DNA from 2 places in the Pseudoalteromonas nanhaiensis genome. Region 1 is predicted to be linked to the other one. Evidence: riboswitches for the same ligand, from Rfam matches in the RefSeq annotation. Region 1 holds a riboswitch; the other holds the start of a gene.

Region 1 (15,928 bases):
TTGGCAAGCTCTTCAGATAACGACCACCACGGGCAGAAACTCGCTTCATCCATTGCGCCATCAAAATCACTTGGGATCAATAACACATGTTCGATGTTGAAATAGCTCGCGCTGGCTTTGGCGTATTGGGGGCAGTATAAATGCTTACTTGAGATAGGCCCGGTGTGAAGGTCTAAAACAATATCAGCCTGATGGGCAAGCTTTTGCAAGTTAAGTGCAATGCGCTTACCCGTTGTTAAGCTGTAATCTGGGCCCGTTAATTGGCTGTCGATGTCAGCAACGAGTGCCTGTTTAAACGCAGCTTTAAGGGTCGCATCATCACTGTCTTTATGCTGTTCAGCAATCTGTGACGGTAACGCTTTATTAAAGCGGTACATGCGGTTCCAGTTGGTGCCAGTAATTGGATCGAAGCGACCTAAAGTAAACTCACCTGACTTTTGATTACAACCAATTGGGTTGGCATAAGGCACTAGGGTAATATCGCCACGCAGCTTGAGTGATTTTAGCTGCTCAAGCAATTGATAAATTACAGCGTTACCTTGTACTTCAGCACCGTGCATATTAGCTTGTATATACATGTTTGGCCCTGTGCCATCGCCTTTTAAACGATACACAGGAATTGTCAGTGGTAGGCCGTTGGCAATTTCGCCAACCACAATATTCTCTTGGCTGATTAATTCTTTACTCATGGTGATTACCTTAAATAATAGCTGGCATCTTCAGCGCTACGAATGCACTCAATATTGCCTTGTTCAAGGATGTATTCAGCCGCTAATTCGTGGCATAAAAAGTACGGCATACTTTCGGTAAAGCCATACGCGCCACATTGGCTGAATACCAACCAGTCTTGCTCACTTAAATCACTAGCTAGTTGGTGCTCACCTAAGCAATCAAGTGCAGTGCAAAGCGGGCCATATAAAGTCATTGCTGCAGGCTCAGCCGTTGACTCACGCAGTAACGCCGCAGGAAAATCTTGGCTTGTCACAGCAGGGCGAAGTAAATGGTTAATACCGCCTGATAAAATCACCTGCTGTTGATTGTAATTTTCTTTGCGTTCAACAACCGGTGTGGCGTAATGGCCGCATTCGCCCACCGCATAGCGGCCAAGTTCCATCCAAAGCTCTTTGACACCGGCATCTGCTTTAATACTCGCCAGAGTCTCGATAAGTGCAGACCAATCGAGTCGGTTAGCATCTTGAGTATAAGGAATGCCTAAGCCACCCCCTAAATCGAGAATATTAAGGTTAATATTTAATGCACTTGCTAGTTGTTGTAATGGCGCAATCATCGCACGCCATAGCTCGGCGAGTTTGTCAGTGCTCAGCATATTGCCCCATTGGAAAATATGCAGGCCATCAAAGTTAAGAGCAGTGTAATCACTTACTGTGAGCGCTTGCCACTCATCACAGCCCAAACCAAAAGGAGTAAGGCTATCGCCGCCAAGTGGGTTCTTTTCGCTGTCTGGCCAACGAAGTTGTACACGCAACAGAACTTGCAGCTGACAATTTGCTTTTGTTGCTTGCTCATTTAACCAGCGAACTTGGTTTATGCTCTCGGCCACGAAGGTACGTACGCCGCGAGCAATAAAATGTGAAATTTGTGCAGGGCTTTTTGCAGGCCCTGTGTTGAGCACGCGCTCGCTATCGATGCCTTGGGCAAGTACTTGCTCAAGTTCACCTTTACTTGCAACATCAAAATTAAACCCTGCGCTGTCTAAACATTGAATAATGCGAGACAGCGGGTTGGCCTTAACGGCATACCAAAGTTTCACATCGGTTTGCGCAGTTAGTTGATTTAAATGTGCAGTTAATTTATCTAAATCATAGATAAAAAATGGCGTATCAAGATGTGTTGAAACTTGTTCAACCGCTTGCTTGATGGGCGTGCTCAAAAAGCTCATTAACGTAAAACCTCTTCTAACAGTAATGATGCATCGCTTTGTTCGTCACGGTATTTCACGATCAATGCACAAGACATGCTTAAACCTTGCTCGCGAGCCCATGCATTTGAAGCAGGGCGAGAACCTGGGATTACAATCGCGTTTTCTGGAATTGCTTCACCTTTGTTTAGCTGGCGCTCATTAACACAATCGTAGACAGGGATGGTTGCAGATAAGCGCACACCCGGCGCAAGTACAGCACCTTTTTTCACAACCACGCCTTCAACAATAACGCAGCCTGCACCGATGAAAGCGTCATCTTCAATAACCACAGGGCTGGCACCAATTGGCTCAAGCACGCCACCTAACTGTACTGCTGCACTTAGGTGAACATTTTTACCTACTTGTGCGCATGAACCCACTAATGCGTGACTGTCGACCATCGTGCCTTCGTCGATGAATGCGCCAATATTTACATACGCTGGTGGCATGATAATCGTGCCTTTAGCAACGTGTGCGCCACGACGAACACTGCTACCACCTGGTACCATACGCACGCCGGCATTTGCAGCAAAGCCCTGTGGTGCTAGGTTGTGCTTATCCACAAAACCACCCGGGAACTCGGTATTTGTGCCATTTTTAAAGGCTTCTAAAATGCCTTGTTTAACTTCAACATTGGCATGCCAGTTGCCGTTTTCGTCTTGTGTAGCTGCGCGAACTGCGCCTGATTCTAAGTTGTTTAATAATTCTAACCAGCTCATGATAAAACCTGTTTTTAGTTCCAAGATAAAATTGTGTTGTTTGCGTGGGTGATGCTGTCTGTTTGCTCAAGCTCTAAATGCGTAAGCGGCGGACGTAAATGCGGGGTATTTATTTTACCTTGCAGGTGCATCAGTACTTTTACGGGGATTGGATTTGCGACAGCAAATAAGCTTTGAATCGCTTGCGACCAATCGGTGAATAGATTTGGATATTGACCACTTAAACTGCGTTTAACAAACTCATGGGTTTGACTCGGCCAAGCATTTGCGGCAACCGAAACTAAACCTTTTGCACCAGCTTGAGCAAAATACGGCATAAGTGCATCATCACCACTGAAGATAGCCAGTGTTGGTGACGCCGTTCTAAAGCCTTCAAATTTGCTAATGTCACCACTGGCTTCTTTCAAAGCCCAAAGGTTTTTGTGCTCAGCAAGGTTTTTGATCACCTGCGGTGAAATCTCAACTGCACTACGTCCTGGTACGTTATACAACATACAAGGGTGATGACTTGCGTTAAGTAGGCTTTCAAACCAATGTGTTTGGCCAACAACCCCAGGTTTTGCATACAGAGGAGAGCCCAATAGATAGCCATGAATAGGTAGTTGGTTGCAGTATTCAACCCAAGCAATTTGCTGCTTAAGGTTCATGCCGCCCACAGCGACCATAAGTGGTACAGTCGGTGATAATTGGCAAACATGCTCAACAATGGCTTGTTGCTCTTTAAGTGAAAGCGCCAGTCCTTCGCCGGTGCTGCCAAGCAATAAAATGCCGTTATTAGCATCTTGCTGCTCGGCGACCAGTTGCCCAAGGGCCGTATAATCGACCTCGCCAGATTCAGAAAATGGCGTGACAAGCGCTGTCCATAGTGGATAGTCGTTTAAATCAAAATTGTTGATCATCTCTCACGAACTTATAAGGTATTCGAAGAGTTTATGCGGGAGCATTTGAATGGAGCCGCATGTCGTCGTTCGAACAAGGTATAATTCGAAGAGCGAATGGGCTTAAGATAATAAAGACGCAACGGCCTTATTATACTAAGACCAGAAGCTCTCCACCAAACTAATCAATAGCGTTTTGCTATTGTTGGTGACAGTCGCTGGGATTCAGCCCAGTCGCCCGAAATAAGCACCTCACAAACGGTGTTACTTCTCGGCGTTAATTCCCCTCACGTATGATCAACAGAGTCTGTGCTCCTCCTATACGCTACCTGAATAACGCACCTCTTCCAGCCCTTTATGCTCGCTTTATAGCTTAAAGCCAACATAGTTAAATAGGGTATCAGCGGCGATTAAAGCATTTTAGCCATCTAGGTGTCAAGGCGGAGTATTCGTTTTTTTAGTGACCGATTTTGCAACATGGTTACGTATAAGCGTGTTTTTAGTACACTAGTATTACCCAGACGAATTGGAAGAAGAATGGAAAAGTTTAACGATATCTATCAGCGAGCTGTCACCCGTAAGGGCAGTGAAGAAATGCTGCTTGCACTGCTTTCTGACCCGCTTGATAGCGCTGAAATTGCCAAAATGCATGACGACTTATGGTTGGAAGAGTTAACGCGTAAAGTGTTCCAAAGTGGTTTTTACTGGTCTGTTATCAATAGTAAGTGGTCAGGATTTCGAGAGGTATTTTGGGACTTCAGTGTTGAGAAACTATTAATGATGCCACCTGATATGCTCGAGCAAAAAGCCAGTGATGAACGTATTATTCGTAACTTTAAAAAAGTACAAACGATCCCTGAAAATGCCTACATGATCCATGAAGTAGCTGAAAAACATGGCAGTTTCAGCCAATTTGTAGCTGATTGGCCAGTAAATAATATTATCGGTTTGTGGGCTTACTTAAAAAAGCATGGTGCGCGACTAGGTGGGAACACAGGGCCTTATGCATTGCGTGCCATGGGTAAGGATACTTTTTTACTGTCTCGAGACGTAGAAAATTATTTACGTGCTCATGAATTAATTGACGGTGGCTTACAAACTAAAAAGTCATTGCAAGCTGCACAAGACTTTTTCAACGAGCTACAACAACAAAGCGGCTTTAGCCTGCAAGCGCTAAGTCAATTAGTTGCCTATGGGGTAGGCGATAACCGCGTTGGCATAGCTGCGCGATAGGAACTGTTATGAAACTGCAAACTAGGTATACCGATATCAGCGAACTATTGGCTATTGAAGATATGCCTACTCGCGCCGCTGATCCCGCATTATTGTTATTCAATGATAAATTAGCTCAGTCGCTTGGTATTAATCATGATCCAGAATACCTAGCAGGACAGTTAAGTGGCTCAATAACTGATGACAGCGTAAAGCCTATTGCTTTAGGTTACTCAGGGCATCAATTTGGTCATTTCTCACCACGTCTGGGGGATGGCAGAGCGCATTTGCTTGGAGCAGTTAAAGACGTTGAAGGCGTACTGTGGGACATACAGCTTAAAGGGGCGGGTGCTACAGTGTTTTCACGTGGTGGTGATGGACGTTGTGCGATTGGGCCGGCGGTTCGTGAGTTTATAATGAGCGAAGCGATGGCTGCATTAGGTGTCGCGACAACTCGCTGCTTAGCTGTTGTTACTACCGGCGAAACGGTGTATCGACAACCACCTCGGCCAGGCGCTGTCGTAACTCGCGTAGCAAAAAGTCATATTCGCGTTGGTTCATTTCAGTATTTAGCAACCCAGGGCGATATTGAAGGCTTAGAAAAGTTAGTTGATTACGCACTCAGTTGTCATTTCCCAGAGATAGATACGCGTGCAGAGCAACGTTATGTAGACTTTTTAACCGCAGTCATAGATAAGCAAATTGAGCTTATCATCAGTTGGATGCGAGTGGGATTCATCCATGGTGTAATGAATACAGACAATACATTAGTGAGTGGTGAAACCATTGATTACGGCCCATGCGCTATGATGAACCAGTTTGACTTTGATACTGTGTTTAGTTCCATAGACCATCAAGGGCGCTATGCATTCGGTAACCAACCAAACATTGCGAATTGGAATTGCGCGCGATTAGCTGAGAGCTTGCTGCCATTATTTAAAAATGAACAGCAAGCTTTGTCGTTATTATCCAGTGCAGTAAATAGTTTTGCTGAAAAGTTTAATCATGCATTTACTACAATGTGGCGACGGAAGTTAGGACTTCTAGATGAACACGACGATAACCAAGCTTTAGTGACTGAGTTACTCACTCTGATGCAGCAAAATAACCTTGATTATACTAATACTTTCAATGCTCTTACGGAGTCATTACTTGCGGATTTTGCATTACCGGATAGTATTAAGGGGTGGGCTGCAAAGTGGCGAGTCAGAACATCAGCTGAAAGTTATGACATCATGCGTGCTGTTAATCCTGCAGTCATTCCACGCAACCATAATATTGAAATGATCTTGGCGGAATATGAAAAAACAGGATGTAGTTCAATGCTGAATGGCTTTTTATCAGTTTTATCAAAGCCCTACGTTTACGATCAGCAATTCGAATCTTGGTATGAGCCACCTGAAAATGGCGATGCTAATTATCAAACATTTTGTGGTACCTAATGCATTTGTACTTGCTTGAAATAAAAAGTGTTTATTTAGTTTTTTTAAATGCTTGCTGATTGAGCAGAATAAACGCAAGTGCTATCATAGAATGGAGTTAACTTATTGCTTTAGATGATGATCTAATACGACTTTAGAATCATGTTAGACGTAATTTAAATAATTCTTTTGTTATATTGGATTCAGCTTTATTAAGTATTAAGCATCAAGTGTTAAGCATTGATAATTAATAAATAAGTAAAATTGTGGCTTATGAACTATCGTAAGATTGATTTTTTGAGCTACTCAACAGTTTTTAAATACTCAACAAACATTAGCTGAAAACAGCTTTATTGTGAAAATGGGAAGGAAATAATGAAACTAAAATCACTTACTATTGCGTTAGCACTGGCTGCAACGAGTTCTACAGCCCTCGCTGCTGAAAAAGAAGGTTTTTATATTGGCGCATTTGGCGACTATTACGACAATTCTTGGGAAAATGTTCGTGATTATCCGCCAGGTGGATTGAATGTTGATGACTCAACTGGTTGGGGCTTAGAGTTAGGCTATCGTTTCAGTGATTACTGGAGCGCGCGTCTAGAATATGCAGACATGGACTTTGATTGGACTGCAGATTTAGCTAATGGTACTTCAACAAGTGGCTCTGAAAGCGGCGAGCGTTACGGTATTGATGCTTTATATCACTTAGGTGGCGGCCCATTCTATGGTATTTTTGGTCTTAAGAACCTAAGTGCTCTAGATGAAAACTTAACGTTTGCTAACGTTGGTGCCGGTTATCAGCACTACTTTACAGACAATTTCGCATTTAACGCTGAAACGTCTTTATATCAAGGTCTTGATCGTGGTTACACTGATGTTGGCGCTAAATTAGGTTTCAGCTATATTTTCGGTAACCAAAGCTCATCTGAGCCAGTAGAGCCTGCGCCGGTTGTTAGCGCTCCAACTGATAGCGATAATGATGGTGTTATGGATGCTGATGATCAGTGTGCTAACACACCAATGACTGATGCAGTAGATAGCACAGGCTGTACATTATACGAAGAAAAAGAAGCAACTATCACCTTGTTAGTTACTTTCCCGCATGATGTAGCAGAAGTACCAAACAAATACTTCAGCGATATTGCAGATGTGGCTGCGTTTATGAAAGAAAACCAAGACACATCAGTTGTATTAGAAGGCCACGCCTCTGCAGTGGGTGATGCTGACTATAATATGAAGCTTTCAGAAAAGCGCGCACAAGATGTTGCTGATGAACTTATCAAAGACGGTATCGCTGCAGATAGAATTTCGACAGTTGGATACGGTGAAGAGCGTTTGAAAAATAAAGCCTACACACTGGAAGCACATGCTGAAAACCGTCGTGTAGAAGCGCAAATTACAAGCGTTGAACGTGTAAAAGTTCTTCGTAAATAAGACTAAATTATTATAAATATGTAAATACTCCTATATTTATAAATAGTTACAAATAGTAAAGCCGAGCCAAGTAGTTGGTTCGGCTTTATTTTTTTTAATTTAAGAACATAATTATTTTTCGATTAAATAAAATAATCTTCAGAATGTACCTTTTTTTAAATGATAATTTAAGTGAATATTGATTTGAATCATCAAAGTAACTATCAACCATTTGTGCTATAGCTTTTTTAGTTACCTTGTAGAATAATTATTAGGTAATATAATTATTTTTACTGTAATGTTTTTTTAGTATCAATATTGTTGGATTTATATTGATTCTTTTTACGTCGCTGTATTTAGTTGGTGTTGTTAAATTAAGAAAATTTATTATGTTGTTTGGGTTTATTAAGTTTGGATTAATTACTCATCAACTATCTTGACGGAATGTAGGCTACACGGCCTTAAGTTATCTTAAATGGAAGGGAATGAAACATGAAACTGAAACCACTTACAATTGCTTTAGCGCTTGCTGCAACAAGTGCCTCAACAATCGCAGCCGAGAAACAAGGTTTTTATATTGGTGCGTTTGGTGATTACTACGATAATTCATGGGAGAATATCCGTGATTATCCGCCAGGTGGCCTAGACGTAGACGACTCAACAGGGTGGGGTTTAGAGCTTGGTTATCGCTTTAGCGATTACTGGAGTGCCCGCTTAGAATACGCAGATATGGATTTCGATTGGAACGTGACCGACAACGATGGAACTACCATGAGTGGTTCTGAAAGCGGTAAGCGTTACGGTATCGATGGTTTGTATCACTTTGGCGGTGGCCCATTCTACGGTATTTTCGGTTTGAAAAACCTTGACGCTGTTGATGAAGATTTAATGTTTGCTAACGTGGGTGCCGGTTACCAGCACTACTTTACAGATAACTTTGCATTTAACGCAGAAACTTCTTTATACCAAGGTCTTGACCGTGGCTACACTGATGTTGGTGCTAAATTAGGTTTCAGCTATATCTTTGGTGATCAAAGCGAACCAGAGCCAGTTGAGCCAGCACCTGCAGTTGTACCTGTTCCGGTTGAGCCAGTTGATAGCGATGGCGACAGCATTCCTGATGCAGATGACCAATGCGCTAATACTCCTATGACAGATGCTGTAGATGCTTCTGGTTGTACATTATACGAAGACCGTGAAGTAACGAAGAGCTTACTAATCACATTCCCTAACAATACATCTAAAGTTTCACAACAATATTTAGATGATATTGACAGTGCAGCTGCATTCTTAAAAGAGCATCCAGGCACTGATGTTGTATTAGAAGGTCACACTTCATCTGTTGGTAAAGCAGACTACAATAAGTGGTTATCGAAAAAACGTGCTGATGCAGTCGCTAAGAAGCTTATTGAAGATGGTATTGATGCGATGCGCCTAACTACAGTTGGTTATGGTGAAGAGCGTCTTAAAAATCCAGCTAACACGCCGGAAGCACATGCAGAAAACCGTCGTGTAGAAGCAAAAGTTAAAGTTATTGAACGTGTTAAAGTAGAGCGTTAATAGTTAGACTTTGCATAGAGTTTAAAACCCAGCCTAGTGCTGGGTTTTTTGCTTTTAAAACACAGATAGGAATGATTCTTAATAAATATTCATCAGAATAGCTTTTTTTTTTAGTACTATTCATGTTATTTATACTGAATATAAAGTGCCTAAGCGCAGCATGGATTTTCATCTATACTTAAAAGCTTTATAATTAACCGTCAGAATACTATAAGTACTGGGTAAAATTGCTATTTAGATTAATAGAACCGAGTACTTTCACGTCACCAAGAGGGCAATATTGTGCTACAAGAATATCGTAAACACGTAGAAGAACGTGCCGCGTTAGGTATCGTACCAGCGCCACTAGATGCTCAGCAAACGGCTGATCTTATTGAACTAATCAAAAATCCACCGGCAGGTGAAGAAGAATTTATCGTAGACCTTCTTGTTAACCGCGTACCACCAGGTGTTGATGATGCTGCTTACATCAAAGCAGGTTTCTTAGCTGCAGTTGCAAAAGGCGAAGCGAGCTCACCACTTGTATCAAAAGAAAAAGCAGCTGAGCTACTTGGTACTATGTTAGGTGGTTACAACATCGCACCTATGATCGAACTTCTAGACGACGAAGCGTTAGCACCAATCGTTGTTAAAGGTTTATCAAACACATTATTAATGTTCGATGCTTTCTACGATGTAGAAGAAAAAGCGAAAGCAGGTAACGAATTTGCTAAGCAAGTAATCGAATCTTGGGCAAATGCAGAATGGTTTGTAAACAAGCCTGCAGTTGCTGAAAAAATCTCAGTTACCGTATTCAAAGTAACGGGCGAAACAAACACAGATGACCTTTCACCTGCTCCAGATGCATGGTCACGTCCTGATATCCCACTACACGCTTTAGCAATGCTGAAGAACGAACGTGATGGTATCAACCCTGACAAACCAGGTGAAGTTGGTCCAATTTCACAACTAGAAGAGCTTAAAACTAAAGGTTTACCTCTTGCATACGTTGGTGATGTAGTTGGTACGGGTTCTTCTCGTAAATCTGCAACTAACTCTGTACTTTGGTTCATGGGTGATGATATTCCTCACGTACCAAACAAACGCGTTGGTGGTGTATGTTTAGGTGGTAAAATCGCACCTATCTTCTTCAACACAATGGAAGACTCTGGTGCATTACCAATCGAACTACCTGTTGATGAGCTAAACATGGGTGACCAAATCGATATCTTCCCATACGAAGGTGTTGTTAAGCGTCACGGCACAGATGAAGTAATCTCTACTTTCTCTCTTAAATCAGACGTAATTCTTGATGAAGTGCGTGCTGGCGGTCGTATTCCACTGATCATCGGTCGTGGTTTAACTGATAAAGCACGTGCATCACTAGGTATGGAAGCTGAAGATATCTTCCGCAAACCTGCCCTTGTAACTGATTCTGGTAAAGGCTTCACATTAGCTCAGAAGATGGTTGGTAAAGCATGTAACATGCCTGGCGTACGTCCTGGTCAATACTGTGAGCCGAAAATGACAACGGTTGGCTCGCAAGATACAACAGGTCCTATGACGCGTGACGAACTTAAAGATCTAGCGTGTTTAGGTTTCTCTGCAGATTTAACAATGCAGTCTTTCTGTCATACATCAGCTTATCCTAAGCCAATCGACGTAAACACTCACCACACACTTCCTGATTTCATCATGAACCGTGGCGGTGTATCACTACGTCCAGGTGACGGTGTAATCCACTCATGGTTAAACCGTATGTTATTACCAGATACAGTAGGTACTGGTGGTGACTCGCATACTCGTTTCCCTCTAGGTATTTCATTCCCTGCGGGTTCTGGTGCAGTAGCATTCGCAGCAGCAACAGGTGTAATGCCACTTGATATGCCTGAGTCAATCTTAGTACGTTTTAAAGGCGAAATGCAGCCAGGTATCACATTACGTGACCTAGTACATGCTATCCCTTATTACGGTATCAAAGAAGGTCTTCTAACAGTTGAGAAGAAAGGTAAGATCAACGAATTCTCTGGTCGTGTACTAGAAATCGAAGGTGTTGAGCACCTAACTGTTGAGCAAGCTTTCGAACTTTCTGATGCATCAGCTGAGCGTTCAGCTGCAGGTTGTACAGTTAAACTTTCTAAAGAGTCTATCGCTGAATACCTAGAGTCAAACATTGTAATGCTTAAGTGGATGATCTCTGAAGGTTACGGTGATGTTCGTACTATTGAGCGTCGTATCACAGCAATGCAAGAGTGGTTAGCTAACCCTGAGCTGATGGAAGCTGATGCTGATGCAGAGTACAAACACGTACTTGAAATCGACCTAGCTGATATCAAAGAGCCAATCCTTTGTGCTCCAAATGACCCTGATGATGCACGTCTTCTTTCAGACGTAACAGGCGAGAAAATCGATGAAGTATTCATTGGTTCTTGTATGACTAACATCGGTCACTTCCGTGCTGCAGGTAAACTACTAGATGGTTTCAGTGGCCGTATCCCAACTCAACTTTGGGTTGCACCACCAACTAAAATGGATAAAGACCAACTTACTGACGAAGGTTACTACGGTATCTTTGGTCGTGTAGGTGCGCGTATCGAAACTCCAGGGTGTTCACTATGTATGGGTAACCAAGCACGAGTTGCTGATAAAGCAACAGTTGTGTCTACCTCTACGCGTAACTTCCCTAACCGTCTAGGTACTGGCGCAAACGTATTCTTAGCATCAGCAGAGCTTGCAGCAGTAGCGGCAATCTTAGGTAAACTACCTACACCTGCTGAGTACCAAGAGTATGCAGATAAGATCAATGCAACTGCAGCTGATACATATCGTTACCTGAACTTCCACCGTATGCCTCAATACACTAAAAAGGCAGACCAAGTAATCGTTCAGCAAGCCGTTTAATTCTAATTAAAATTAAATAGCTAAAAAGCCCGCATCCAGCGGGCTTTTTATTTTAGATAAAAATTCTAATTTACTTCTAAATTCGATCTTAAAGCTACATAAATCATCATTGCTGTTTACATAATAACGCAAAAATTTCCTACCAATTGCATTAAAATCCTCGCCAATATTCTCAACATATTAAGGCGAGATCGTTATGACAAAATTAAACAACCAGAATCTATTGCAACTTCGTTTTGTAAGCCAAGCTCATATTGACGCAGTAAAGCCTTCTTTTGCTAACCTACCTGCGAATCCGTACGCCGATGGTCAATTTCGTAAGCGTCGCTATTCAGTAATCAAAGTCGTTGATGGTGAATTAAAGCTACAACCAACTAAAGCATTTGTGCAGGATGACTCAATCAATACCTTCCAAGGTAATGTTGAGCGTACTTATGAAAATTTAGAAGATAGCTTATTAGCCACTGATGGCATGAAGCAAATCGTTAATCAGTTCCGCGATATGACGGGGATCAGCGATGATCGCGATATTGAAATTCATCAATTCAGAATGCTTGCGATTGACAGCGATACACCCGCTGCGCCTGAAGGTGTTCACCAAGATGGTTTTGATCACGTATGTGTATGTGGTGTATCACACGAAAACCTTGAAGGGGGTGAGCTACTTGTTTATGAACATCAGCAAGCAGAGCCTTGTTTCAAAATGGAAATTAAAGACGGCATGTTCGCGCTTATTAATGACCGTGAAGTATGGCACAACGCAACACCAATGAATAAATTAGACGCAAGCAAAGAAGGTTACCTTGATTGCTTCGTACTAACTGCGTAAGGGTATATCATGAACTTAACGCAATTACGTCGTCAATTTCCTGCACTTATGCAACAAGTTGCTGGTCAGTCACCGATTTTCCTTGATGGCCCGGGTGGCTCGCAAGTGCCACAGTCAGTTTTAAGTGCCATGACTGCTTATTTGGGTTACTACAACTCGAACTTAGGTGGTGCATTTTTCTCAAGTGATAAAACGGTTGAGTTAATGGCTAGCGCTCGCCAAGCAGCAGCCGATTTATTAAATGCCCCATCTAAAGAGCAAATCGTGTTTGGTGCAAACATGACAAGCTTAACGTTCAGCTTTAGTCGTGCCATCTCGCGTGATTGGACTGCTGGTGATGAGATTATTGTCACAAATGCTGATCACTACTCAAATGTTTCATCTTGGCAGCAAGCTGCTGAAGATAAGGGTGCAACAGTAAAAACGGCTGTTATCAATGAAGCTGATTGCAGCTTAGATATGGCACACTTTGAAAGCCTTTTATCAAGCAAAACAAAGCTTGTTGCAGTGACGTATGCATCAAACACTACTGGTTCAATTAATGACATTAAACGCATTGTTGAGCTTGCTCATGCAGTTGGTGCGCTAGTTTATGTTGATGCCGTTCATTACGCACCTCATGAGCTGGTAGACGTACAGGCACTTGATTGCGACTTTTTAGCGTGCTCTGCATACAAGTTCTTTGGCCCTCATCTTGGTATTGTATATGGCAAACGTGAGCACCTTGAAGGTTTCACACCATACAAAGTTGAGCCTGCAAAAGATGTTGCCCCAGGTCGCTGGGAAACAGGTACGCAAAGCTTTGAAGCGCTAGCTGGTCTCATTGCTGCTGTTGATTACATTGCTGCTATTAGTGAGCTTGATGACAGTCATTCACGCCGAGAAAAACTGGCGGCTGCCTTTGCTATCACTAAACAGCACGAAATGGCATTAAGTAAGCATTTCTTAACTCGTTTAGCAGATTACCCGAGCATTAAGCTGTTTGGTATTAATGATCTAGAGCGTGTTGCTAATCGCACACCGACTTTTGCTTTAACTTTTGAAGGCGTCGAGCCGCGTGTTGTTTCTGAATTTTTAGGGAAGCAACATATTTGTGTGTGGGATGGTAACTTCTACGCGCAAGGCTTATGTAAGCAACTCGGTGTATTAGAGACAGGCGGCGTAGTTCGCATTGGCTGTATGCATTACAACACAATCGAAGAGCTTGATAAGGTTTTTGATTTATTTGATCAATTACTAAAAAATTAAAGCTAAGTTTTTAGCTATAAGTTTGAAGCAGCCCGAAGGGGCTGCTATTTGATAGAGCTAACAGTCAGTTGGATTTTTACCGCTAGGATTGTGGTTGCCCATAGATTTGCTCTGCACGGTTAAATAGAACCCACGACGTTAAAATATACTTATCATTTGAAATGGGCTTATTACCTCGGTGCGTATGGGTAAAGTAACCCGGTGCTACGACCATCGAACCCTGCTTCGGTGATATTTTACGCTGTTGATAGTAAAACTCAGTTTCACCACCTTCTTCTACATCATTTAGATAGAACATAAATAACAGTACGCGATGCAAGGCTTCGTTATGACCGTTTTGTGGGTATACCTCGCTATGCCAATACGGGTAGCCTCCTTTATTGATATCGTATTTTTGTGCTTGAATAGGCCCGAGGCGGAAAATTTGCTGCACGAGTAATGGCAATTGTGGTTTGCCAACTTCTTCAAAATTATCTTGTGTAAGATCAACTGGCTGACCTGTTTTCGGATGATATACCTTTAAACCAAATGCACCTATCATCATGAAAATATGCTCTTCAAGGTATTTAAAGATGTGGCTGGCGGTTGTTTGCTGAATATGCTTAAGTTGCTCAACGTACTCTGGATGATTATTAAGATATAAATCGCGGCTGTCTTTTTTTGCTAAATCCACGCCGCCAGAGGTAATGCCTTGTTTTAAATGCGGGCTTTGTTCAAATACCGTGATAAAGTTGTCGCAAAATTCTTTGCTGAGGGCATTTTCGTATACGCGAATAAAGTCCGTCATGAGCTACCTTTAGTTTATATTTTTTATAGGGTTACTATGTTTACTGAGACTATCACACCTCGTTTTAGCGAAACTGATGTGCTAGGGCATATCAACAATACCGTACTCCCTGTATGGTTTGAAGCCGCCCGAGCGCCTATTTTCAGGTTTTTTACCCCCGATCTAAACCCCTATGAGTGGAAATTGATCATTGCTAAGGTTGAGGTAAGCTTTGTAGGAGAGTTGTTTTATGGCCACGATGTAACCGTTAAAACCAGTGTAGAGCACATCGGCTCTAGCTCATTTGTGCTTCGCCAAGAAGCATGGCAACAAGATAACTGCTGCGCCGTTGGTAAAACTGTACTCGTGCGTTACGACTTTGCAAACAAATGCTCGCAAAAACTTAATGAGCAGGAAAGGGCTGACCTTACAGCGCATTTAATCGCTGAGGAATAAACCATTTTTTGCCGACATTTCGCAGCACTTGGGTTAAAATGCGCCTTCATTATTTTGACTGAGTAATTTTGGGTTACACGCAATGCTGTTAATGATCGACAATTATGATTCGTTTACCTACAACTTAGTGCAGTATTTTCAGCGCTTAGATCAAGATGTATTGGTAAAACGTAATGACGAGATCAGCATTGCAGAGATCAAACAGCTCAATCCTGAACATATTGTTCTTTCACCCGGCCCATGTTCACCCAACGAAGCGGGTATTTCGTTACAGGTGGTCGAACAGCTAAAAGGTGAAGTGCCTATTCTTGGGATCTGCTTAGGGCATCAAACTATTGCTCAGGCGCTTGGGGCTGAAGTAGTCAGAGCAAAACGAGTTATGCATGGCAAAACTTCATTGGTTAAACATAACAACCAAGGGGTGTTTAAGGGGTTAGCAAACCCACTTACCGTTTGCCGATATCATTCATTAGTGGTTGATAAGCAGCATTTACCTAATGACCTTACAATCACTGCTTGGACTGAGCAAAATTCTGATTTCGAAGAAATAATGGGTTTAATGCATGCTAATTTAGCGCTTGAAGGGGTGCAGTTTCATCCTGAAGCAATTTTGACTCAGCAGGGA
Region 2 (15,928 bases), on a different contig from region 1:
GTTTAAACCCCACGCCTTTTACTTTTACCTTGAAACTAGAAACTTGTAACTAGCAACTCAAATTTCTATTTCAACAACGCCACGTTCACAAATACCGCCGTCATTAATAACGGACAGACAAAGCGAATGTACTGGGCAAACCAATAATGAGGGCCACTCGATACTTGATGCAATTTATTACCACGCTGCCATAACCAGCCAACAGTAATGAAATAGAACAGTCCCATTAAAGGTAATTGGTACTGTGTAAGCACCATAATCACTAAGCCAAATAACCAGTCAAAGTTTAAGATAATCAGTGATGAGGCAATAAACACGACTAGCGTTACAAATAAAGTCGCTTTTTTTCGCTCAATACTGTGATTCTCAACTAAAAATGCCACTGGAATTTCGGTCGATGAGATGGTTGATGTCACTGAGGCAATCGACATTAATACAAAGAATAATAAGCCAACGAGTAAACCCACTTGGCCCATAGTGCTAAACAGTTCAGGTAAAATTGCAAAAATTAACTGCCCTTCACCGACCAATTTACCGCCGCTAAATACCTCTACACCGTTATGTTGAGCAACAAAAATAGCCGGAATAATCAATAAACCCGCTAAAAAGGCCACACCGGTATCAAGCAGTGCCACAGTGCCAGTTAATCTAGGTAGGTTCGCATCTGGTTTTAAATAAGAGCCATAAACCATCATACATCCTACACCTAACGACAATGAAAAGAACGCTTGTCCCATTGCCGCAATAATTAAGTTTGCATCAAGAATTTGACTGAAATCTGGCACTAAGTAGGCTGCAAAACCATCCATCGCACCATCAAGTGTGGCGATATAAGCAATTAACGCCACTAATAACACTAGCAATAATGGCATTAAGCGGCGTGACCAAGTTTCGATACCTGATTTAACGCCTTTTAAAATAATACTCGCAGTAAGAATAAGCATCAGCGGTGTAAACACAAAGTTGCGCGCCATGGAGTCACTGTGCAAAAAGTTACTTAACTCAGTAAAACCAAAGAAGTTTGCGATTGGCTCAAGGGCATAAGCAAGCATCCAGCCTGCGACAATCGAATAAAAGCTTAGCATTACAATCGCACCAAACAAGCCTACATAGCCTGCTGCAGCGCCTACTTTAGGCGCAGTCTCTTGCCATGCATTTGATAATGCTTTTACAGGATTAGCTTGTGCTTGATGACCTAAATATAGCTCAGTATAAAGAGCCGGAAGCGCTAATAAGAAAATAACAATAAAATAAACAAGTAAAAATGCACCGCCGCCATGGTTTGCCGCTTGTGTTGGAAAGCCCCAAATATTACCTAAACCTACCGCCGCGCCAGAAGCGGCTAAAACGAAACCTAATCGGCTTTGAAAGCCGTCACGAACTTGTGCCATACATCTACAAATCTGTTATTATTTTTCCTCATTAAACCATAATTACAGCCAACTGCGTAAACTATTTGCGTTTGTTAGTGCCCATATAAGTGCATTTGCTGTAAAAATAAACAAAACTAAATTCAAGCCCTGTGTAAGCGTTAAACCATGAGCAGTCACTACTTTTCGAACACCCTTATTATTCAACAGCAGTGCCAAACCACAGCCAAAAAAATTATGCTTATGGATGCAACACGTATTGATGTTGCAAGTTTACCCGTTGATAAATTACTCAGTGAGTTTGAGTTAAGTGTGCTTGAAAAACGCAAAGTTCCTAGTGCAAAGCAAGAGTACTTAGCGACTCGCTTAACCTTAAAATATTTGTATCAACACGCTTACCCTAATGACGATTTAGCCCTCAATGAAATATCGAGCCAGTTTGATGACAAAGACAGCAAGCTAAAGCTACATACCCCGGTTAGAGAACCTGTGTGGGCCTGTTTATCTCATTCAAATGGTTTAATCGGTGCAGCTCTTAACCCAGAACAGCAGCTATTTGGTTTTGATATTGAACAAAGCAGCAAGCCTCGCCCTTTTATCAAACTCGCTAAGCATTTTTATCATCAAGATGAAGTTGACTTAATTAGCCGTTTTGACACTCCCGATGAACAGGCACAGTGCTTTTTTAGAATCTGGACATTAAAAGAAGCGCTTGCCAAAGCAAGTGCACAGCCAATTGCGAAACTACTTGCTCCTAATGTATTTGAAGAATTGAGCAAACATAATTTCAGCGCGAATAGTAACTCTATTGAAGGCTTTGATATAAGTGTTGTGGCACAAAAAAGCACTGACTGGCAGTGCTCTTTTATTAACTTTAACGAGTTACGCCGCGACTTGGCTTTCTAATAGTCGGCTATGAATAGCCTGCACGACTTCATCTGACTCGCTTTGCTCAACTAAGAAGCACAGGTTATGTTTACTTGCACCGTGGCAAATTAAACGAATATTAAAGTCACTTAATACCTGCATTAAGTTCATTTCTTGCTGACGTAATTGAATTTCAGAACCAATTAAAGCCACCAGCGTCAAGTTGTTCTCAACCGATACATGACAAAACTCAGAAAGCTTATCTAAACAGGCTTGATCAAGCTCAGGACGTGATGCATTTGGCGCGTTATCTAAAGTAATTGCAACACTGATCTCTGAGGTAGTAACCAAATCAACCGAAATATTAAACTCACTTAAAATGGTGAATACACGCGCTAAGAAACCACTCGCAAGAAGCATTTCTGGGCTTTTAACGGTTAATAGAATTTGGTTTTTACGCTGCGTTACTGCACGAATACCCGGTTGCTGAGACTTTTCTTTTTCAATCCATGTACCGCCTAATTGTGGTTCACGGCTTGAACCAACAAACACACTAATATGGCTACGGCTTGCAGGTAAAATGGTTGCAGGGTGCAGTACTTTTGCACCAAACGTTGCCATTTCTGCCGCTTCATCAAAGCTTAAGCGAGCAATTGGGCTTGCTTTGGCGCATAAACGCGGATCAGTACTGAAAATACCCACAACATCGGTCCAAATATGCACGCTTTTTGCGTTAATTGCTTCAGCGAGTAATGCAGCACTGTAATCTGAACCACCACGCCCTAAAGTCGTTGTTTGATTATGTTCATTGCTACCAATAAAGCCTTGGGTTACCACAACTTGCTCATCAAGTAGCGGCACTAAATGCTCTTTAGCAGCCGCAGCGGTTGCTGCAACATTAGGTGTTGCTTTAGCAAATTGGCTATCTGTTTTTAGCACCTTACGTACATCAAAACGCACCGCATCAAGACCTTGGCCACGTAATACTTGAGTAAACAAATACGATGATAAACGCTCACCAAAGCTCAATAGCTCATCTTGCTCAGCTACTGACTTTGCGCCTTCTGACGCTAGATTTTGGAAAGCCTTAAGCGTTTCATTAAAGCCATGTGCTAAATCAGCATCAAGCGACAGCTCTGCCAAGATTGCTTCTTGAATGGCTACCACACCAGTAATATGTTCATCACGCTCAGCCGCGCTCAAATCACGTTTACACAATGCAACTAAATGATTGGTCACGCCAGCACTGGCACTCACAGCAACAATACGTACTTGGTTATCAGCACAAACGATTTCTGCGCAGCGGCTCATAGCATCAAAGTTAGCTACACTGGTACCGCCAAATTTTGCAACAACGTAATCTGATTTTGTATTGGCGGCTAATTGGGTATTCATGTCGTCTCCTTTTGTGGAAAACTATCCACAGTAAATCAAGAAGAACTCGGCAAGGGGGTGCTTTGAAAATAAAGAGTAGTCCATGCCAGAAGCTCTCCACCTAGTTTGGTGACAGTTTTGAGGATTCAGCCCCATAAACCGAAAAATAACCGTGACGTCCGGATAATTTTCTCGGCGAGTACTTCCCTCATTAATGGTCATCGGCGTTCGTCACCTCACATTAACTACCTAAGTATCGCACCTCTTCTGAATGTTAAGTTAACACCTGGTTAAAATAACAAAGCCTGCTGTTAAAAGCAGGCTTCGAAAGTTAACGTTTAGACGTCTAGCTGTCAAGTTGTTTTATGAAATTAAACTGCCCGCTAAGTGCGAACCGTAATAACCTACGGTGTATGAAATCAATAAATACACCGACATTCTTAGGTAACTCATAAATGTAAGCGCTTTTACTTTACTCATAGCGATAATACCCGCCGCAGAACCGATAATAAGCATTGAGCCACCTACCCCTGTTGCGTAAGTAAACGACAACCATTGCTGTGGACTCATCACAATATCTGCCTTTAAAAGTGCAGCAGTTAAAGGTACGTTATCTACTGCCGCCGATAATAGCCCCATTAAGTAATTGGCATATTCAGGCGCCATCAATTCATAAAGGTGAGTAAATTTAGCAAGCATGCCAACTTCTTTTAATGCACCCACCAGCAATAACACACCCACGAAGAACAATAAGGTGTCGTACTCAATTTCACGAATATAATCGATGATTTTTTTGTTCACATCTTTTTTGCGCATTAAAAATTGCGCAACCAAAAACATCAGTGATAAACCAAATAAAAAGGTTAATAGCGGTGGCACACTATAAAGTACGCTTAAAGTTAACGTGGCTATGATGGTCGAGAAGAAGATAACCGCAATGGTAATATCGGTTTTTTCAATACGACGAGCTGTTTGCTTTTCAAATACCACATTACCCGACATACCCACCGATAACATTGCCGCTAACAATGCAACACTTGCAAGTGCAGGTACAATTAATAATAACAAGTTAGCAATGGTGACTTTTTCGTCTAAGAAAATCATCAGGGTTGTAACATCACCCGTGATCAACGACACCCCACCCGAGTTAACACTGAATACAATTAAGGTTGCGTATTTTATTAATTTTTTAGGATCTAACTTCAGTGACATCACTACCGCAAGCGAGATTAAAGTTGCGGTTATGTTGTCTGATATCGATGAAAATAAAAACGCAAAACCACCAATCAAAAACATCAGCTTTCGTTCACTGATTTGATTTGGCATTATTTTATGCACAATATTCTGGATAAAGCCTTTAGAGTTTAAATACGCTACAAAGGTCATCGCAGCCATTAAAAATAGCCACAAAGTCGCGATTTCTAATATATTGTGATCCAGTTGATGTTGTATGGTTTCTGGGCTTTGCCCATGAATCGGAGAGATAAATAAGATAATCCAGCATAAAGTGCCAAAAAAAAGCGTCGTTTTGGCCTTGTTTACATGGATAATATCCTCTATAACGATAAGCAAAAATGCCACCGCTATCAGGGTTAGGATAAGTGGGGTTACCATGGTGTTTGAACAACCTTTATAATAATGTAAAAATTGTAAGACGAGTGTTTCGGCGCGGATTCTAGCAGCATCGACAGCATAAAACTATTCTCAATTACATAATTTACTACTAATCGCTAACACCAAAGTCTGAATTTACTGGAGCCTTATGATCCCAGCTAAAAAGTTATTAAATACCCTTACAGAGCATTGGGGGGTGTTAGAACTATTATTTAAACGTTTTAAAATGGCTGATTTCAGCTTGAAAGACGTACAAAATGCGATAAAACAAAAACAACCCACTTGGTCAAATGAACGCATTTATAAAGAAACAAATCGTTTATTGAATCAAGACATCATTATTCCACTGGCTAAGTCATCGCAGTTAGAAATCAACCGCGCGATCGCCGATTTTGCGACTTTCTTGCTACAAGAAGAGCACCTAGGTCTTGCCCAAGAAATTAGTGTGCTCGTTGATGACCTTGCTCGCCTTGGTAACCGCCTTGCTAAAGCGGGTGAAATTGAAGATTACGACGAGCTACGCCGCTTTAGCCGCATTATGGATGATCGGGTTCGCAAAATAATGAAATTGTTTGCCCATAATGAAAACGCAATTTTAAATATTGTTGAGCAAGCCAAAGCTAACAATGCAGTGCAATCTTTGCAAAAGCGCTATCAAGCAGTCATTGAAGCGTTCGATGAATACATTGAACCTATGCTTGAAATGGTTGATATTCGTGGTGATTTTCATGCTTGCTTTCATACCATCGAATCGCAAATTAGCACGCAAATAGAGCAAATTGACCGCCTAGGTAAGTCATATCAAGACAAGCGCATGCTTGAACAATTACGTACCCGTATTTTAGAAATGCATTTAGTTGGTCGTGAAAGCTTACGTAAAAGCGCCGATATGCTGATGCCGCTGCGTGAAGAATTACGCCGCAATAACCTAATTACTCGCCAAGCGGCTAAAGTGCTTGGTTTAGTGCGTAAAAATGGCGTCGATAACATGTTAAGTGCGGTACAGCCTAACTTTGTCTCCGACGCACAGCGTTTTTCACTTGGTCAGCAACGTCATATCGTGGCCTATATGGCAGGCTTAGTCGACTTTGAGCACGATGAATATCAGCTTCCTGAACAGGATGATGTACCTGCGTATCAAAGTCCGCATATCCCTGATTACAACGATGTTAAAACCCAATTTAGAAAACGCTTTAAAAAAGCCAGCAAAAAAGCTCAGCCGCTCCTTAGTTTTTTAGATGAAAGCTACCCAGATCTAGAGGCTGACGAAATGCTGTTCTTGTATCAAAAACTAATTAGCGATGGCGACCTTGAGATTAGCCAAAGCCAAGAGAAAGTAAAAATAAAAATTGCCCAGCAACACTTCTCTCTTTACCCATTTAACTCATCGATTGCTGACGATAAAAAAGCAACAGAGCAATAACCATGACAGATATTAATTTAGATGATTTAACGCATCTGCAAGCTATTAATAAAAAGCTCACATCAGGCTACCACATTAGTGAGCAAGACACGCTTATGTGGCAAGAGCTTGACCAACACATTGATGCTTATCGCGCGTTATTTAACGCTCTTGGCCATGACCTACAACACGATAGCCGTGGCTTTTACTATTTTGGCAGCGACGAAAGCACCCCAAACATGGGTAAAATTTCGCGTGCCATTGCACTGACTATCTACATCTTGATTGAGCACTATGCCAATACGGGTAAAGATCCAATGCGTGCCTTGTTTGATGAAGTAAACGACCTAGAACTGATGCAAACCTTAGTGCAAATCAACAAGCACCTGTTTGATCAATTAGAAATCTTCTCAGGCTCAGATTTACGCAAAGACGTTTACCTGCGAATGGTACGTTTAGGTCTTGCGCGCGAAGTAGAAAACGGCTTTATGCTGCAAGCGCCAATTTATCGTTATATCGATGCATTAATGGAAGTAAACGAAGAAACCTACCTAGGAGATGACGAATAATGCAAAGCCAAAGCCTTTACGGACTCAGCAAACTTGCGCTTTTAAATACCGCAGGCTATGCAAAATGCGTGATCCCGCTAGATAAAAGTAGTTCAATCTGTGCGCCAAATAATACCGGTAAAAGCTCGGTGATTAATGCCCTGCAATTTCCACTGATTAATGATTTACGTTTAACAGAATGGGATGGCCACGATTTAGACGAAACCCGAAAGTTCTACTTTTCGTCAGATCAATCCTATATTTTACTTGAAGCTGACTTACCTAATGGTCCTGTGGTGATTGGTGTTGCTGGCCTTGGTAAAATTGCCGGATATGCGCATCAGTTTTTTTGCTACCAAGGTAAGTTAAACCTAGAGCACTACACTCAAGGCAAGACCATTGTAAAATTCACCAAGCTTTTTAATCACTTAAGAGAGCAAGGTTTCATTCCAATCGAATTAAAAGCGCAAGAGCTAAACGCCCTGCTCACTGGCGGCGCAACGCCGTTTGATGGCGATATCAACTTAAAGATGATCCCCCTCAATAACGTGCAAGACTCAGCGATTTACAAAGAAATTTTCCGCCGTATTCTTAACTTGCATAAGTTAGGTGCCAGTGATGTTAAGCGCTTTATGCTACGTGTATTTGAGCGTCATATGTCAAACTCACGGGTCGACTTTTATGAAGTGTGGCGACGTTCATTCGATAAAGTGAATCGCGCTAAACGTGAATTAAAAGCCCTTGAGTCAATGCAAGAGCCTATCGCAGCTCTTGAATCTATGCTTGAAAACCAAACGGTTTTAAAAGGTAAGCTTGCTGCCTATGCGCCAAAAATTGACCAAGCACTGATTGACTTTGAAACCTATCAACAAGAGCAACTCACTGAGCTAAATATTGCCCTTGAAGATATCGAACACGAAAAGCACGAGTTCGAACAAAAGCAGCAGCTGTATATTCAGCAATCGCGTGATATTGAACGTAAACAAACACAGATTGAACAATGGTTTTTAGACTATCGAGCGCTTAAATCTGAGTTTGAATTGGTTAATAAAGCCACTTTAAAAGTTAGCCTTACGCAACTTAAGCAAGATTATGAATCGCTATCGCATTCATTAAGCAGTGCCCAAGGTCAAAGCTTACACACCCTTGATTACCGCATTAGCGAAACACAAAAGCAAATTAAGAGCTTAAAACTGCAGTTAAAGAATCTCGAGTTCAATTTATTCACTCGTATGCGTGAAGATTTATCTTTGAAAGAAGTTGAAGAGATTTCGCGTATTCTAAACCCAGATATCTTATCGTTTGCCACCACCAGCAATGGTGATGTTGAGATCACAGACGAAGATGCCTTTGGTGAGTTCTTAGAGCAGTTATCGGCCAATGTTAAAGGCGGTGTACTGACTCTTCCTGGCGCAACGATTAAACTTAAAAAGCTAAGTCCTGTGCAGATGCAAACGGGCGAAAATAAAGAGCAATTAACCGCGCAACTCGCTGCTCTTGAAAACTCACTGAAAGAGTTTAAACAGCAGCGTGAAGTCGCTGCGAATGTCGCCGAAAAGCAAAAAGAAAAAGATGCCCTATATGATGAGCTAATGGCCTCTGAAGAAGCATTAAAACGCTTTGAACAATTTGAAGTGATGCAGCAATCTGTCGATGCACAAACTCTACTAAAAGAGCAATTAAATGCAGAGCGCGAACAAGTTGACGACTACCTGCAAGACATTCAAAAGAACAGTGGTTCAATCAGCGACCGTCGTTCGATTATCAAGTCGAAAAAAGATCTGCTTGCGCGTCAAGCTGACCGTTTACGCCAAGTTAAATCAGAACGTATTGATCACACGCTTGATTTTTATTCAGGCAAAGTGACGCCATACATGATTGAGATCAGTATTGATTTTGATAATTTAAGCGATCTCATTCATCACTTTAACAAAGACTGCCAAGAACTACGCAACTTTGATATCAACGTACGTAACACCTACATGCATATTTATAATGCGGGTATTACTAAGTTTGATAACGAAAACGATGAATTTACTAAATACGAAAAGCTTATTAGCGCGTTTCATAACATTGATAACGAGCGCGATGCTATTGAGCGTCAAGGCCGAGTTGCGTTAACCGAAGTAGCCGCCACCATTAAAGGCTTGCGTGAAGACCTAGATCGCCTACGCCGCGAAATGAACAGCTTTAATAAAGGCATTAGTCAGCATCGGATCTCTAACCTTCAAGCATTCAAAATTAATGTTATTCCGCGCAAGATGTTAGTTGATAGCATTGATACCATTATCAGTACCTCAAACCAGTTTGAGCAAGGCGATACCCTAGACCTATTAAGCCAAGAGCCTTATAGCGAGTCTGCGGTAAACGAAGCGAAAGATCATTTAATTAAACTTGCCTCAGAAAAAGCAGGTTTAACACTGACCGACTTATTTGATATTCGTTTTGAAGTAGTAAATCGTGCCGGTGAAACTGAACACTTCGAAAAAATAGACTCAGCCGGCTCTAACGGTACTCGTATCACCATTAAGCTACTTTGTGGCATGCTGTTTATTCGTTATTTATTAAGTGATCAAGAGCAAAACCTGTATCGTATTCCGATTTATATCGATGAAGCAGCTGATATCGACCCACAAAACCAAAAAGCAATTATCGAAACCGCTCTTAGCTTTGGCTTTGTGCCGATTTTTGCCTCAGTTAAACCACAAGTCAGCTGTGATTACATCGTCCCAATTCGTACAGTGAAAGATGGTGCGCAAAACTGGGTTGATGAAAAAGACTGGATAGAAGTTGAACACAGTGCTTAATTGCAAAAATTAATCATTGCTTTAATCAAGGATGGTTATACCCAAGCCACCTTAAGATCCAGAATTCAGCGTTTCATAGGTGCTTAATATCAAGGCGTTACTTTGCAACAATGGCAGTCCCTTTTAAGAAGTAACAACGATGAGAGTAAGTGCCTGAGAAGCGCCCAAAGGGTTGCTTTAAAAGCGATTTATACTGCGTTATTGATTTGAACAATAGAACCACTATTACTTGCAATCAATGCCTTGCCTAAATCGCTTTTAATTCCAACTGAAACTCGCACCTTGAGGTGGTTTGGGTATTTATTACAAACTATTACAGTACTTTTTTGTAAATGTGCCATAGTTTTTAAATAATCATTCCGTTGAATTATTTTTATGTTATGTTATCAATCAAGTAGTGGAAATTTGCCAAGGAGCAAACAATATGAAGAACTTATTAATCGCGACGGCTGTATTATTTTTAGCGGCCTGTGCTAAAACGCCTGACTGGGATTACGACAAATCAGCAGATTTTAGTAATTATAAAACCTTCTCTTGGGTACCTAATGCGAGCTTAACTAAAAACGTAGCGAACTACCAAATTAGTCCTTTAATGGAAAAACGTGTGCGTGAAGCCGTTAATGCTGAACTTGAAAAAAGCGGTATGAAGCTTGTTGATATGGCACAAGCAGATGTACTGATTAACTATCATGCGTCAGTTGATACAAAAATTGATGTAGATACCTTCAACGTAGGTTACGGTGCACGCTGGAATTACTGGGGCATGGGTTATAACACGCAAACAACGACTCGCGAATACGAAGTGGGTACATTAATTTTAGACGTAGTTGACCGCGCTTCTAACCAGTTAGTTTGGCGTGGCGCTAAAGAAGGTCGTTTGCAAAAGAATCAATCACCTGAAAAGCGCACTGAAGTTATCAATGAAACCGTTGCTAACATTCTAAGTAACTTCCCACCGCAATCAATTAATCAAAACTAAACACTGTTTTAGTAAAAAGACCGCGCAATTAGCGCGGTTTTTTATTGCCTATTGAAATCTGGTTGGAGTGGTATAACTCAGTGATTCAGATACAATACCCGCAATTTTCAGTGCGCCTAACTAGCCCACTACCCCAGATTAAACAAAATAATCAAGAGAGTTTTAGATGGTACGCGCAGTACAGCTTACACTTCCCGCTTTATTCGTCACTTGCTCAGTGCTAGCAGAAGACACCAACAACATTGAACAAATCACCGTTGAAGTTTCAGCAACCGCAAATAAAGAACCGGTTGGTACTTTTGATGCGCCGGTATCAAACTTAGAATATGACCCGCGTGTCGATTTGCAATCACGCAATATGGCTGAAGCACAAGCTGATGTCACCATTCGTGGTGGTATTTTCGAAAATACTGGCTTTCGTGTTGGTAGCAGTACGTTATTTGACCCTCAATCTGGCCACTACTTTGCTGAAATTCCAATTGCCCCACAGATGCTAACAGGCCCTTCAGTACTTACAGGTGCTGATAATGCCCTTTATGGTATGAATAGCTCGGTTGGCACAGTTTCATTTGGCTGGCGCCCTATCACAAGCACTGGCAGCGTTTCACTTGGCACAGGTACGAATGGCTTTAATTTACAAAGCATTCATGCTGCCCATAGCCAAAAGCTGGATAGTAAACCAGATTGGCGATTAGGTTTTGAGGGTGAATACTCGCACTCAAAAAGCGATGGCTCAATTGAGAATGGCGACCACGACTTTGAACGTGCCTCAGCGCGTATTCAACTTGCAAGCTCTACCTCGCAAACCGATTTTATGTTTGGACGCCAAGAGAAGTTTTTTGGTTGGCCAAACCTTTACACACCATTTAATTTTAACGAAACCGAAGATCTTGAAACCAAGCTTTTCATGCTTAACCACAAGCAAGTGTATGGTGAGAGCAATAGCCTTGAAGTGACTGGTTATTATCGTAAACATAACGACCATTATGTATTATCTCGTGAAAACCCAGCTATTTTTGAAGCGTTTCACGAAACCACGGTTAAGTCATTGGCACTCTCTGGGCGTCACCGCTTAAATAACCGCTATGCTATTAATTATGCTGGCCAATTTATTGCTGATGAAATTGAATCAACGTCTCTTGAAAACAACTTTACGTCACGCAATTACACTAAGCTAAGTATCTTACCTGAGTACAAGGCGGCCCTTGCAGCGAACAAAGAGCTTACTGTACGTGTTGGTGCTGCATTTGATGATACAAACCGTGATAGCTCAGCTACCTCATTTATTGCCGATGCAAGTCTGAAAGTAGCTCATCAAAATGGCAGTGAACATACCTGGTATGCATCATACGCCGAAGCAACACAAGTTCCTGGTTATACAGCAATTGGCGGCAGTGAAACGGGCGGATTATTCAGAAGTAACTACAGCCTTGAGCGCGAAACCACCGATAACCTTGAACTAGGTTTACTGATTGAACAGTCTTCGTGGCGTTTAGATTCAGCTATTTTCTACCGCAAAGATAAAAACCTTACGGATTGGACATATCGCTTTGATGCAACCTCAGCTCGTTTTGCAAACCCGGTTGATATAGACACCTTCGGTGTTGAGTTTTTAGCGAATAAATCGTTTGAAAGCACTGAGTTGATTGCCAGCTACACCTATTTAGAGAAGTCAGAAGACTATGGTACGGCAGATATTGATGCGAGCTTTTATGCGCTGAACTACCCTGATCACCGTGTAACACTGGGCGCAGTATGGCAACCGATGGATGTGCTTGAGCTACGTATCGATAACGAATGGCGTAAACAACATAGTAACCGCCTACGTAGCTCTGATGATCAAGCCTTCTTTACGCAGTTAACGCTAAAATTCACCCCAGCTCAGCTTGATAATGTGTTTGTTACCTTAGCAGCTGACAACATTTGGGATGAATCATTCGAAGAAGTCCCAGGTACCCCTGGTCGCGGCGAGCAATATACGCTAAGTGCTACCTATACGTGGTAAATGAAATACCTCTTACACCCTTATTCGTAGGAGGTATTCATATTTAGTAACTATTCGGTTAGTTTGATATGTAAATGATCATTATGAACATTATTATAAGTAACTTTGTAATTGGACCAAGGCGAAAGCCCTAAGTCTAATACCTTGCCAAAAGCATCTAGCTTTCCTGTTTCTATCAGAGTTCGGCCCCAACCTGATGACAAGTTAATTCCAGCCTGATTCATACTGTCTCCATGTGTGTAAAAAAGTTTAATAACTGAACTTAATTGTGCTAATTCTTCTAAACCGCCTCTTGATTTCGTTACCCACAACCTAACTTGATCAATGGAGTATGCATCTCCATTTAATGCATTAATTACATATTTTTCTAATAATTGATAATTAGCCCGAGCTTTTCCCCTTACATCTAATCTACCACCTATCATATTATGAAATAAAAATGCATCAATATCAGTGCCAACTTTATGGGTCTTATGACCGATATACCTTCCGTGCTCTCCTGATATGTCATTTATTTCAGGTACTAAGTTTCCATATGATTTTAGCCAATTGATGGTATTATATGACGACCAACCATCTCCACCAGCGTCACGTACACCAAACCTTGGTGTAATACTGTCAACTTTCCATAATGGCTGAAAAATTTTTGAATAATATATTTCACTTTGAATTATAATACTTGGTTCTATTTCATTTTCTGCTTCTGCAAAAAACTTATACTTAAATTCACTAAAAAATGTTGTATCACTAAGCTGAGAAACAAAGTCAGTTAATTTTAATCCTTCAACAATATCTCCAACTTGTGTGAAATTACTCCCTGAAAAGACACTTTGCATTTCTGTTTCATCAGGCAAAACCAATATAACATCTAAATTTGATAACTTATATCCTTCTGGTATTTCTAGCTCTACATTGATTGACTTATGATAATGGTTCGCATCGCCGGATTTCGGTATACTAAAAAAATCATTAGTATCTTCAGAGTTTTTCGTAGCTTTTTTATTTTTTTTTAATTGTAAATCTGTAACTCTAATATATGGTGAGTCATAAGCCAAATTAGCAGCTACGTACGTAGTTCTCTTTGAGTCACCTACATTTTTTGTTTCTATATAAAGTGAAACAGGAAAGTTGTCAAATTTTGCATAACTTTCAACGTCAACCGTATACCTATAAAATGCTCCACCCAGACTATCCCAAGTGGGAAAATCGTTATAAATAGAGTTAACTTCAGTAATATATTCATATAAAACCCCTGACAAATAAGAATAAACATAAACAGCAACCGTATCATTGTAGGCACTTTGCTTTTTCACATAATAAGGGTATTCTTGAGTATACATATATTGATTTACAGTTAATTTCTTAGAGCCCTGAGGTACTAATAGCTCCAAAGAATCTGAAACTACTAAATTCTCTTCCGAGCTATTCACTTGAATTGTTTCACTTTCATTCGATACATTGCTACTTTTTACATTCTCACTTTCATCTTTAAGAGGCTCACTATAATAGCACTTAAATAAATATCCGCGCTCAATGAAATTCCTTCCACATAAATCAACAGGCTGTTCGAAGTCACTTCTTTCATAATCATTTTTATCTTTTCCAAAATCTAATAAATCATTTTCACTAGATAATGTGTTTAGCATAGTAAAAAAAGGGACTTTTTCTCTAATATCTACATCCGTTAGTAAGTTAACGTTTATATTGCTATGCTCATAGTCTGTTGTAATTGTTCCTACTGAAAAATACTTCTTACCATCATGCACTTTCTCTATTGAAAACGACCAATTACCAAAAGATAATTTTATACTAAAATAACCTGACTCATCAGTAATGACCTTTTTTACTAACTTTTTATTATTTAATAAATAAGAGAATTTGATTTCAACATTAGCAACAGATACATTGCTATTAGAGGGTGGTGGGTTAAGCTTTCCATCTAATAAAAAAGCGTCCATATAGAAATTAATTTCACCATAATAATCTACGTCCACCTCTTTACCTGTAGCAGAAACCATTAAAGTGAGTTCGCCAAATATAGCCCTTGAACTAAAAAATGATTTAAACTCCTCGAAAGACTTAGGTGTAAGTATGCCATCCACAACATGGAAATAATGTGATATATCAACAGATGATTGCTTTTCTAGATTTATTTTTCTACCGTCAACTCTGGCTAAATTTATGATAAAAGGGTTATTTTCATCTATATATATCGGTAATTTATTATGTGAGAACGAAATATCAAAACTCGAAAAGTTTTTATCAATCGTATTTTCTGTAATACTGGAGACAGACATATTTGCCCACTCAGCATAGCCATGATTTTCATTAAGGGGAATATACACTGAATTAGTTTGGTAGTTTTCTTCAGTTAAAGTCACCTCACCAAATGAAGATACTTTACCAATTAACGAAATTGTATTTTTTATAGTTGGGTCAACATTGAGTGTGATATTAACCGTATCAACCATTTCACCGACAAAATCACCATTAATGAAAACAAGCATATCATCAAAAAGGCTTTCTGAATCATCTATCGAGTCCCCATAATAGCCATTGTTATAGCCCATAGTTACTTCCATATTTATCTTTTCAGTAACTTTAGGTATTTCTTCCAAATAATTACTATGAATAAAGGCAGGTTTACTATCATACCATATCTTCCCCCAACTATTATTTTCATTAACTAGTATCCATGTCGAACCCTCTGAAGCTTTCCCTAACCTTTCACTATACTTAGAAGGTTCAGAACGAACATTCACAGCGCCAGTTTTAGTATTATAAATTTTTACACAAGATAACTCGGCATTTTCTAAGTAGCCATTTTTATAAGACCATCTTAGTTGTCCATCATACCAAAAGTTAACCCATCCATTTTCCTCATTTACAACGTTGTAACTTTGCCCTACTTCCAAATAACCAACTTTCGTAGAAAACTTATTTGCCTGTTCTCTTACATTTA

The links. A riboswitch is a leader RNA that binds a small molecule or an ion and turns the genes downstream of it on or off. The one in region 1 is predicted to bind lysine.
Region 2: linked by a shared signal. The riboswitch ahead of lysC (lysine-sensitive aspartokinase 3) and the one ahead of dapA (4-hydroxy-tetrahydrodipicolinate synthase) in region 1 are both predicted to bind lysine.

The regions. Positions count from the first base shown of each region.
Region 1 covers NZ_JBPNYQ010000018.1:12,836-28,763, reverse strand. The annotation lists gene ACSFVZ_RS14870 (succinylglutamate desuccinylase/aspartoacylase family protein) at 1-689, opposite strand, end outside; gene ACSFVZ_RS14865 (PLP-dependent decarboxylase) at 695-1,900, opposite strand; gene ACSFVZ_RS14860 (2,3,4,5-tetrahydropyridine-2,6-dicarboxylate N-succinyltransferase) at 1,900-2,640, opposite strand; gene dapA (4-hydroxy-tetrahydrodipicolinate synthase) at 2,655-3,539, opposite strand; lysine riboswitch at 3,677-3,873, opposite strand; gene ACSFVZ_RS14850 (DNA-3-methyladenine glycosylase I) at 4,056-4,751, shown strand; gene ACSFVZ_RS14845 (protein adenylyltransferase SelO) at 4,760-6,172, shown strand; gene ACSFVZ_RS14840 (OmpA family protein) at 6,527-7,585, shown strand; gene ACSFVZ_RS14835 (OmpA family protein) at 8,057-9,124, shown strand; gene acnB (bifunctional aconitate hydratase 2/2-methylisocitrate dehydratase) at 9,407-12,004, shown strand; gene ACSFVZ_RS14825 (2OG-Fe dioxygenase family protein) at 12,201-12,833, shown strand; gene ACSFVZ_RS14820 (cysteine desulfurase-like protein) at 12,843-14,081, shown strand; gene ACSFVZ_RS14815 (2OG-Fe(II) oxygenase) at 14,164-14,868, opposite strand; gene ACSFVZ_RS14810 (acyl-CoA thioesterase) at 14,905-15,303, shown strand; gene ACSFVZ_RS14805 (anthranilate synthase component II) at 15,386-15,928, shown strand, end outside.
Region 2 covers NZ_JBPNYQ010000002.1:177,410-193,337, forward strand. The annotation lists gene ACSFVZ_RS03115 (sodium-dependent transporter) at 66-1,391, opposite strand; gene ACSFVZ_RS03120 (4'-phosphopantetheinyl transferase family protein) at 1,539-2,276, shown strand; gene lysC (lysine-sensitive aspartokinase 3) at 2,253-3,632, opposite strand; lysine riboswitch at 3,714-3,886, opposite strand; gene nhaD (sodium:proton antiporter NhaD) at 3,975-5,225, opposite strand; gene ACSFVZ_RS03135 (MksB family condensin complex protein) at 5,374-6,648, shown strand; gene ACSFVZ_RS03140 (condensin complex protein MksE) at 6,651-7,196, shown strand; gene ACSFVZ_RS03145 (Mks condensin complex protein MksF) at 7,196-9,982, shown strand; gene ACSFVZ_RS03150 (DUF4136 domain-containing protein) at 10,407-10,961, shown strand; gene ACSFVZ_RS03155 (TonB-dependent receptor plug domain-containing protein) at 11,128-12,966, shown strand; gene ACSFVZ_RS03160 (SH3 domain-containing protein) at 13,017-15,928, opposite strand, start outside.